Regions from separate parts of the Streptomyces sp. NPDC051776 genome, predicted to be linked through region 1. Evidence: riboswitches for the same ligand, from Rfam matches in the RefSeq annotation. Region 1 holds a riboswitch; each other region holds the start of a gene.
The links. Region 1 has a riboswitch for cobalamin ahead of AB0M26_RS25590 (cobalamin biosynthesis protein). Riboswitches for the same ligand answer to the same signal wherever they lie in the genome.
Positions count from the first base shown of each region.

Region 2: linked by a shared signal. The riboswitch ahead of AB0M26_RS14360 (hypothetical protein) and the one ahead of AB0M26_RS25590 (cobalamin biosynthesis protein) in region 1 are both predicted to bind cobalamin.
Region 3: linked by a shared signal. The riboswitch ahead of AB0M26_RS27120 (ribonucleoside-diphosphate reductase subunit alpha) and the one ahead of AB0M26_RS25590 (cobalamin biosynthesis protein) in region 1 are both predicted to bind cobalamin.

Region 1 covers NZ_JBFAYQ010000042.1:31,386-33,638, reverse strand. The annotation lists gene AB0M26_RS25600 (inorganic phosphate transporter) at 1-131, shown strand, start outside; gene AB0M26_RS25595 (hypothetical protein) at 189-428, shown strand; cobalamin riboswitch at 593-725, shown strand; gene AB0M26_RS25590 (cobalamin biosynthesis protein) at 868-1,953, shown strand; gene AB0M26_RS25585 (cobyric acid synthase) at 1,950-2,253, shown strand, end outside.
Region 2 covers NZ_JBFAYQ010000014.1:137,164-139,416, reverse strand. The annotation lists gene AB0M26_RS14365 (lytic polysaccharide monooxygenase) at 1-475, shown strand, start outside; gene AB0M26_RS14360 (hypothetical protein) at 720-1,199, opposite strand; cobalamin riboswitch at 1,239-1,423, opposite strand; gene AB0M26_RS14355 (hypothetical protein) at 1,805-2,128, opposite strand; gene AB0M26_RS14350 (helix-turn-helix domain-containing protein) at 2,212-2,253, shown strand, end outside.
Region 3 covers NZ_JBFAYQ010000049.1:15,478-17,730, forward strand. The annotation lists gene AB0M26_RS27110 (carbon starvation CstA family protein) at 1-403, shown strand, start outside; gene AB0M26_RS27115 (YbdD/YjiX family protein) at 400-606, shown strand; cobalamin riboswitch at 1,221-1,350, shown strand; gene AB0M26_RS27120 (ribonucleoside-diphosphate reductase subunit alpha) at 1,493-2,253, shown strand, end outside.

The sequences.
Region 1 (2,253 bases):
CAGCCATCCGGTCCGTCGCCCCGCCGCCGCTGCGCGGTCCTGGCTCGGGCGCAGCGGAGCAGCCGGAGACCGGTGAGGGCGCCAAGGTCGCCGAGCCCCGGTCGTCCAGCGGCTCCAAGGTATCGGTCTGAGTGCCGGCCCGGGCCGGCACGTGAGTCGACAGCAGTAAGCAAGAAGGAAGCAACCGCATGGACATCGACTGGACAGCACTCGGCCAGGTCTTCGGCGTCAGCCTGCTGGTCACCGTCAGCATCGTGGGCCTGTTCACGTTCGGCATCGTCGGCAGTTCCCGGAAGGCCGAGACGCAGCCGGACGGCACGGTCGCGGCGACCGGGTCGCCGAGCCTGCCGGCGCGGATCGGCGCGTACGCCTGCTACGGGCTGTGCGCGGCCGCCGTCGCCTACGGCCTGTATCTGATCGTCGCCTGACGACCCGTCCGCCGCACGCGGCGGCACACCGGTCACTCCCGCGGCCCGGGAACGGCACTGCCGTTCCCGGGCCGCGCTCGTGTGGCGGTCATCTCGCAGGTCATGCGCAAGTTGACGGGTGTTCGCGGGCCGTGGTGGACTGCCAGAGCCAAACGGCGGCAGGGGAGGAAGCCGGTGCGAATCCGGCGCGGTCCCGCCACTGTCACCGGGGAGCGCTCCCCCACCCCAGAAGTCACGGCCCGCAGCGGCGGGTTGGAAGGCCCAGGGGAAGCGCCGATCCGGGGAGCCAGGAGACTCCCACCGCCGGTCACGTCGAGCCAGGGCGCGGACCCTGAGTGAGGACATGTCGCCATGCCCGGCCGCCGTCGTACGTCCAGAGCCCCTGTGCCGTGTTCCCGCAGCGCCCGTTCCCTCAAAGGCACGACGGCGTTCTGATCCGATGCGTGCCGAACACGCCTCCTTCGCGTACGGCGCCGCACTGGGCTTCGCCGCCGACCTGATCGCCGGCGACCCCCGGCGCGCCCATCCCGTAGCCGCCTTCGGGCGCGCCGCGTCCGCCGCCGAACGCCGCCTGTGGCGCGACCACCGCGGACACGGCGCCCTGTACGCGGCGGTGTGCGCGGGCGGTGCCGCCGCCGCGGCGGCCGGGCTGTCCCGTGCCGTGCGCCGCTCCCCCGCCGCGGCCGCCGCCCTGACCGCTGCCGCGACCTGGTCGGTTTTGGGCGGCACCTCGCTCCGCCGTGAGGCGCGGGCCGTCGGCGCTGCCCTGGCGGCGGGCGACATGGAGGCGGCCCGCGAGCGGCTGCCGCATCTGTGCGGCCGGGACCCACAGGCCCTGGACGAGCGGCAGATTGCGCGGGCCGTCGTGGAGTCGGTCGCCGAGAACACCTCGGACGCCGTCGTGGGCGCCCTCGTATGGGGGGCCGCCGCGGGCGTTCCGGGCCTCGTGGGCTTCCGGGCGGTCAACACCCTTGATGCGATGGTCGGCCACAAGTCGCCCCGTCATGTGCGGTTCGGCTGGGCCTCGGCCCGCCTCGACGACGTCGTGGGCTTCCCCGGCTCGCGGCTCACCGCGGCCCTTGCGGCCCTGGCGGGTCCGGATCCGCGCGGCGCCCTGCGCGTCCTGCGCCGCGACGCCCGCAGGCATCCGAGCCCCAACGCGGGGCCGGTGGAGGCCGCGTTCGCCGGGGCGCTGGGCGTTCGGCTCGGCGGAACCCTGGCGTACGGCGGGCATGTGGAGCACCGGCCCGTGCTGGGCGAGGGCAACCGCCCCGTGTCCGTGGGCGATATCGAGCGGGCCGTACGGCTCTCCCGGCGCGTGAACGTCCTCGCGCTCGTGGCGTGCGCGGGCGCGCGCCTGGCGTGGGGGGCGCTGTGCGCGCCGGACGACCGATCGGGGCGTGCGGTGGGTACGGCACGTACGGTGTCGCACCGCGGCCCCTGGACGGGCCGGCGAGGGCGGCCGGACGGGGCCGGGCGGCGCGGCGTACGGGGCACCGTGGCCACGGGGAAGGGATCGGTATGACGCGAGCACGGGGCGGGGGCCTGCTGGTCGCAGGGACGACATCGGACGCGGGCAAGAGCGTCGTCACGGCGGGCATCTGCAGGTGGCTGGCTCGCAAGGGCGTGTCCGTCGCGCCCTTCAAGGCACAGAACATGTCCCTGAACTCCTTTGTGACACGCCAGGGGGCGGAGATCGGGCGCGCCCAGGCGATGCAGGCCGCGGCCGCCCGCATCGAACCGACGGCCCTCATGAACCCCGTCCTCCTCAAACCGGGCAGCGATCGCAGCAGCCAAGTCGTCCTGCTGGGCAGGCCGGTGGGCG
Region 2 (2,253 bases), on a different contig from region 1:
GGATGCCGAGCCGTTCCTCACGGCCAAGGACCCGGTACTCCGCGACGGCGCCTACCGCCTCAAGGGCACATTGCCCGCCGGACGCACCGGGCGCCATCTCATGTACACGGTGTGGCGCAACACCGACACTCCCGACACGTACTACTCCTGCTCCGACGTCGTGCTCACCGCGGGCAGTTCGGGGACGGGCGCGGGCAGCGGTACGGGAGCCGGCGCGTCGGACGGAGACCGGTCCGGACGGCATTCGGGCCGACAGAAGGAGAAGCAGCGGAAGCCGGACGATGGTGCCGCGCGCACGCCGGCTGACCGGCCCTCGGACAGGTCCGCCCCGTCCGGCACCGAACCGGCGGCGCAGCCCGCCTCGGCCGCGGGCGACTCCGGAGGCTTCCCCGTGATCCCGATCGCGGTCGCGGCGGCCTTCGCCCTCGCCGCCGCAGGCGCGGCGGGCGCCTACCTCCGGCGGCGCCACCGGTGAAGCGACACCGGCACCGGCGCGCCCAGCTTCGTGTACGGGCCCGACGATCGTCGTCGCGATGGCGGGGCTCGCGTGCGCGGTCGCCGGGGCGGTGACGGGCTTTCGGATGCGGGCGGCGTTGCGGCGTCCACCCCGGGCTACCGGCTACTCACGCCGCGGCAGGAAGGGAGTTCGGCAGCGGGGACGGTGACGGGCTCGGCGGGGAGCGTCGTACGGCGCGATCCCGACTGCCGCCCGCCGAGGGTCAGTTCGTGTCGGCCGGCGTTGCGGTCCGCGTACGGCGTGGCGGCGGGAAAGCGTACAACTCCAGGATGTCCGGCTGCGCCGCGATGCCGGGGCCTCCGGCGCGCACCCAGCTGACGATGTCCTCGGTCGCGTCCGGATCGTTGACCAGGCCGAGCCAGACGGGCCGGGCGCCGGCGGCGCGGGCCGCCGCCGAGGGCTGCACGACCACCACGTTGGCCCGTTCGCAGACGTCCAGGCACGCGGAGACCCGTACGGGCGCGGCCTCGGCGAGCCGGGTCGTCTGCTCCGCGTGGTCGACACCGGTGACCTTGGGGCTGCCGCAGCAGCAGTCACGGCAGACCACGATGCGGCAGGGCGCCGGGGCGGCCGGTGGCGGGTCCGAGAGCAACGGTGGCTCGGGGAAGGGTGACGCATCCGCGACCGGCGTCGGCTTCGCGACAGGTGACGCTTCGGCAACCGGTGACGGCTCCATGGGCATTGGCGCAACAACCTCCTCCTGGGGAGATCCGCCCCAGCTCTTCCGAGGAGGCGACCGCGGGAGTCTCCTGGCTCTCGGGTCGTCGCTCGTCCCGGCCTTCCCACCCGCACGCGGGTCGTGGCCTGTTCGGGATCCGCTCACCGATCACAGTGGCGGGACCGCGCCGGATTCGCACCGGCTTCCTCGTTCCGCAGTCGCCTGGTTCAAGGGGACATCATCGCAGAGGACGCCGCGCTGTTCGACGGCGCACCTCTTGACGGCGCTACCGCTCGACGACGCAGCGGCCGAGGCCGCAGTGACCGTTCGGGGGCGTACGGGGATCCGGCCAACTCGCTGTTCGTATCCGGCAGTCCGCGGGTGCTGCTGCGGGCCCTGGCGGCGTGCGCCTCCGAAGTGTCTCCTCGATGCGGATGACCCGCTCGAGGTCGTCATGGTCCCCTGTGGAACCTGCCTTCGCGCCGTTCCAGGTGGGCGGCCGCGATGCTGTCGAGCTTGCGCGGGACGGCACGCTCGGCCCGCAGCTCGGAGTTCTCGAGCAGGGACGCGGAGTCGGCGACGTCGCACGCTTCGCCGCAGGCGACGGTCGGCTGCCGGCGGGCAGGCAGTCACGCGCATGGTGGCATGTGCGGGGCGGCCACGGGCGGGCAGGTCAGGCGCGGGGAGGTCACGGGCGCCGCGGCCTCCTTCGGGGCGGCCATGGGCGGCGCGACCACGGGCGGGGTGATCACAGGCGGGTGGCCGGGCTCGTCCCGTGATGGGCGTGCGCGGCCGTACTGCACGAGAACGTCGTCCTCCCGCTCCGCGTCCCGCAATTGGGCGTCGATGCGGCGTTCGCGTCGCGCGCCGAGGAGCGCTGGGAGAGTGACGACGAGTGCGAGCGTGAGGACCAGGCCCGTCTGGATGATGAAGGTGAGCGTGGTGTCGTCCATGCCCCACACCCTCGCCGCTCCAGTACGACGTCGGCAGTGGCAGGACTGTCGCCATACCTCGAATTACTGCCATCATGGGGAACGTGCTCAGGAATGTGGCGGTACCGCTCACCCACGGGGTCAAC
Region 3 (2,253 bases), on a different contig from region 1:
GAGCTGGCAGAAGGTCTTCTCCGAGGACCCGAAGATCGGCTTCTTCAAGCAGGTGAGCGTCAATCAGGACGCCATCGACGCGGGCAAGGTCCTGCCGCCCGCCAAGAACATGGACGACATGCACACCATCGTCACCAACGCCACGGTCGACGGTGTGCTCGCCGCCCTGTTCGCGCTGCTCATCATCGCGGTGATCGCCGACGCGGCCCGGGTGTGCTTCAAGGCGATCCGCGATCCGCAGAGCGCGCAGCTCCAGGAGGTGCCGTACGAGGAGTCCAGGATCGTCGCTCCCGCAGGCCTGTTCGCCACCAAGGAGGAGAAGGCGGAGCTGGTCGCGGCCGGCGTCGGAGCCGGGGCCGGCGAGGCGGAGGACAGCGGCCGGACGGCGGAGCCCCGGCCATGAGCACGGCGGCCGGCATCCGCAGGGCGGCATCGAGGATCCGCTGGTTCTGGCGCGAGGCATCGGGCGAGGCCACGTACGACCGGTACGTCGCCCACGCGCGGGCCCACGATCCGGAGGCGGAGGTGCTCAGCCGCAGGGAGTTCGAGCGGCAGCGGACCGACGCGCGCGAGGGCGACCCCAGAAACGGCTTCCGCTGCTGCTGAGGCACGACTGACCGGCGGTGGCGCCGGGGTACGGGCCGTCGCCCCCTTCACTCGGGGGCGGCGGCCCGCTGCCGTGCCCGCCACCGTGAGGTGCGGCGGTCGGCACGCGGCATGCGCGGGCCTCGGTGAGGGACGTGGCGGCCACGGTGCGCGCGGGTCGGGCGCGTGGTACGGGGGCCGGTGCGTGGTCCGGCACGAGACGGCCGGGCGCGTGGTCCGGGGGCCGCTGCGTAGTCCGGCGCGAGACGGCCGGGCGCGTGGTCCGGGGGCCAGCGCGTAGTCCGGCGCGAGACGGCCGGGCGCGTGGTACGGGGGCCAGCGCGTAGTCCGGCGCGAGACGGCCGGGCGCATGGTCCGGCGCGGGGCGCGAAGTCTCGTGGCGCGCCGCGGAATTGCGCACACCCCTGAAGTGAGAAGTGTCACCGCCCTCCTCCACACTTCCTGAGGCCCCCTCCGGGCACCCGGATCCGGCCAGCGCCGCGGCACGTCCGTGAAGGGCCACGGGCGCCTCCAGGCCCGGATCCAGGGCTCCGGGGCCCCTGCTCAACCCGCCCAGCACCGCGATCCTTTGAGCACATGACACAACATGTGGGGGTGCATGCGCACGGCGCCACTAGATGTATGCTCGTCCCCGTTGCCGCAGCAGGGGAATCCGGTGGGAATCCGGAACTGTCCCGCAACGGTCTGGATATGCGCATGTGCGCCTTCCGAGTCCGAAAACCTGCCGGCAGCGCCCGGCTCGACCGAACCGGGCCACGACACGTCCGGGCCTCGTGGGTTGGGCCTGCGGGACGAGCGCTGTGCTGCGCCCTGACGGGGGGTGGGTTCGCGCGCGCCCGTGGGCACACCGTTCCTCGCGGCCCCCAGCCGAGCGAGGGAGAACCACGTGACCGTCGCGCCCGCAGATCCCGCGTCACGCGAGTCCGTACCGGAGCCCGCCACCGTCGCGGAGACCACCGCGCCCGTCGACCGCGGTACGTCCGTGGACAGCGCCGACGCCCTCGGCGCCGCGCTGCTGCGCACCCTGACCGAGCTCACCGCAGACCTGCCCGCGACCGACGCCCACCGGGTCGCTGCCGCCGCCCTGCGGGGCCGTCACGCGGGCTCCGGCGAGGCGGAGTTGCGGGAGCTGGCCACCGAGGCGGCCGCCGGTCTGATCTCCGAGGACCCCGAGTACTCCCGGCTCGCCGCCCGCCTGCTCACCCGGGCCATCGCGGAGGAGGCCGCGGGCCAGGGCGCTCGCTCCTTCTCCGCCTCGGTCGCAACCGGCCACCGCGAGGGCCTGATCGCCGACGGGACCGCGGAGTTCGTACGCGCCCACGCCGCCCGCCTCGACGCCTTGGTGGATGCCGCGCTCGCGGGCGGCGCCGACGACCGGTTCGGCTACTTCGGACTGCGCACCCTGCACAGCCGCTACCTGTTGCGCCACCCCCTGACCCGTCAGGTCATCGAGACCCCGCAGCACTTCATGCTGCGCGTGGCCTGCGGGCTGGCGGAGGACGGCTCCGAGCGCGCGATCGGCGAAGTGGCCGCGCTCTACGGCCTGATGAGCCGGCTGGACTACCTCCCCAGCTCGCCCACGCTGTTCAACTCCGGCACCCGTCACCCGCAGATGTCCTCCTGCTATCTGCTGGACTCCCCGCTGGA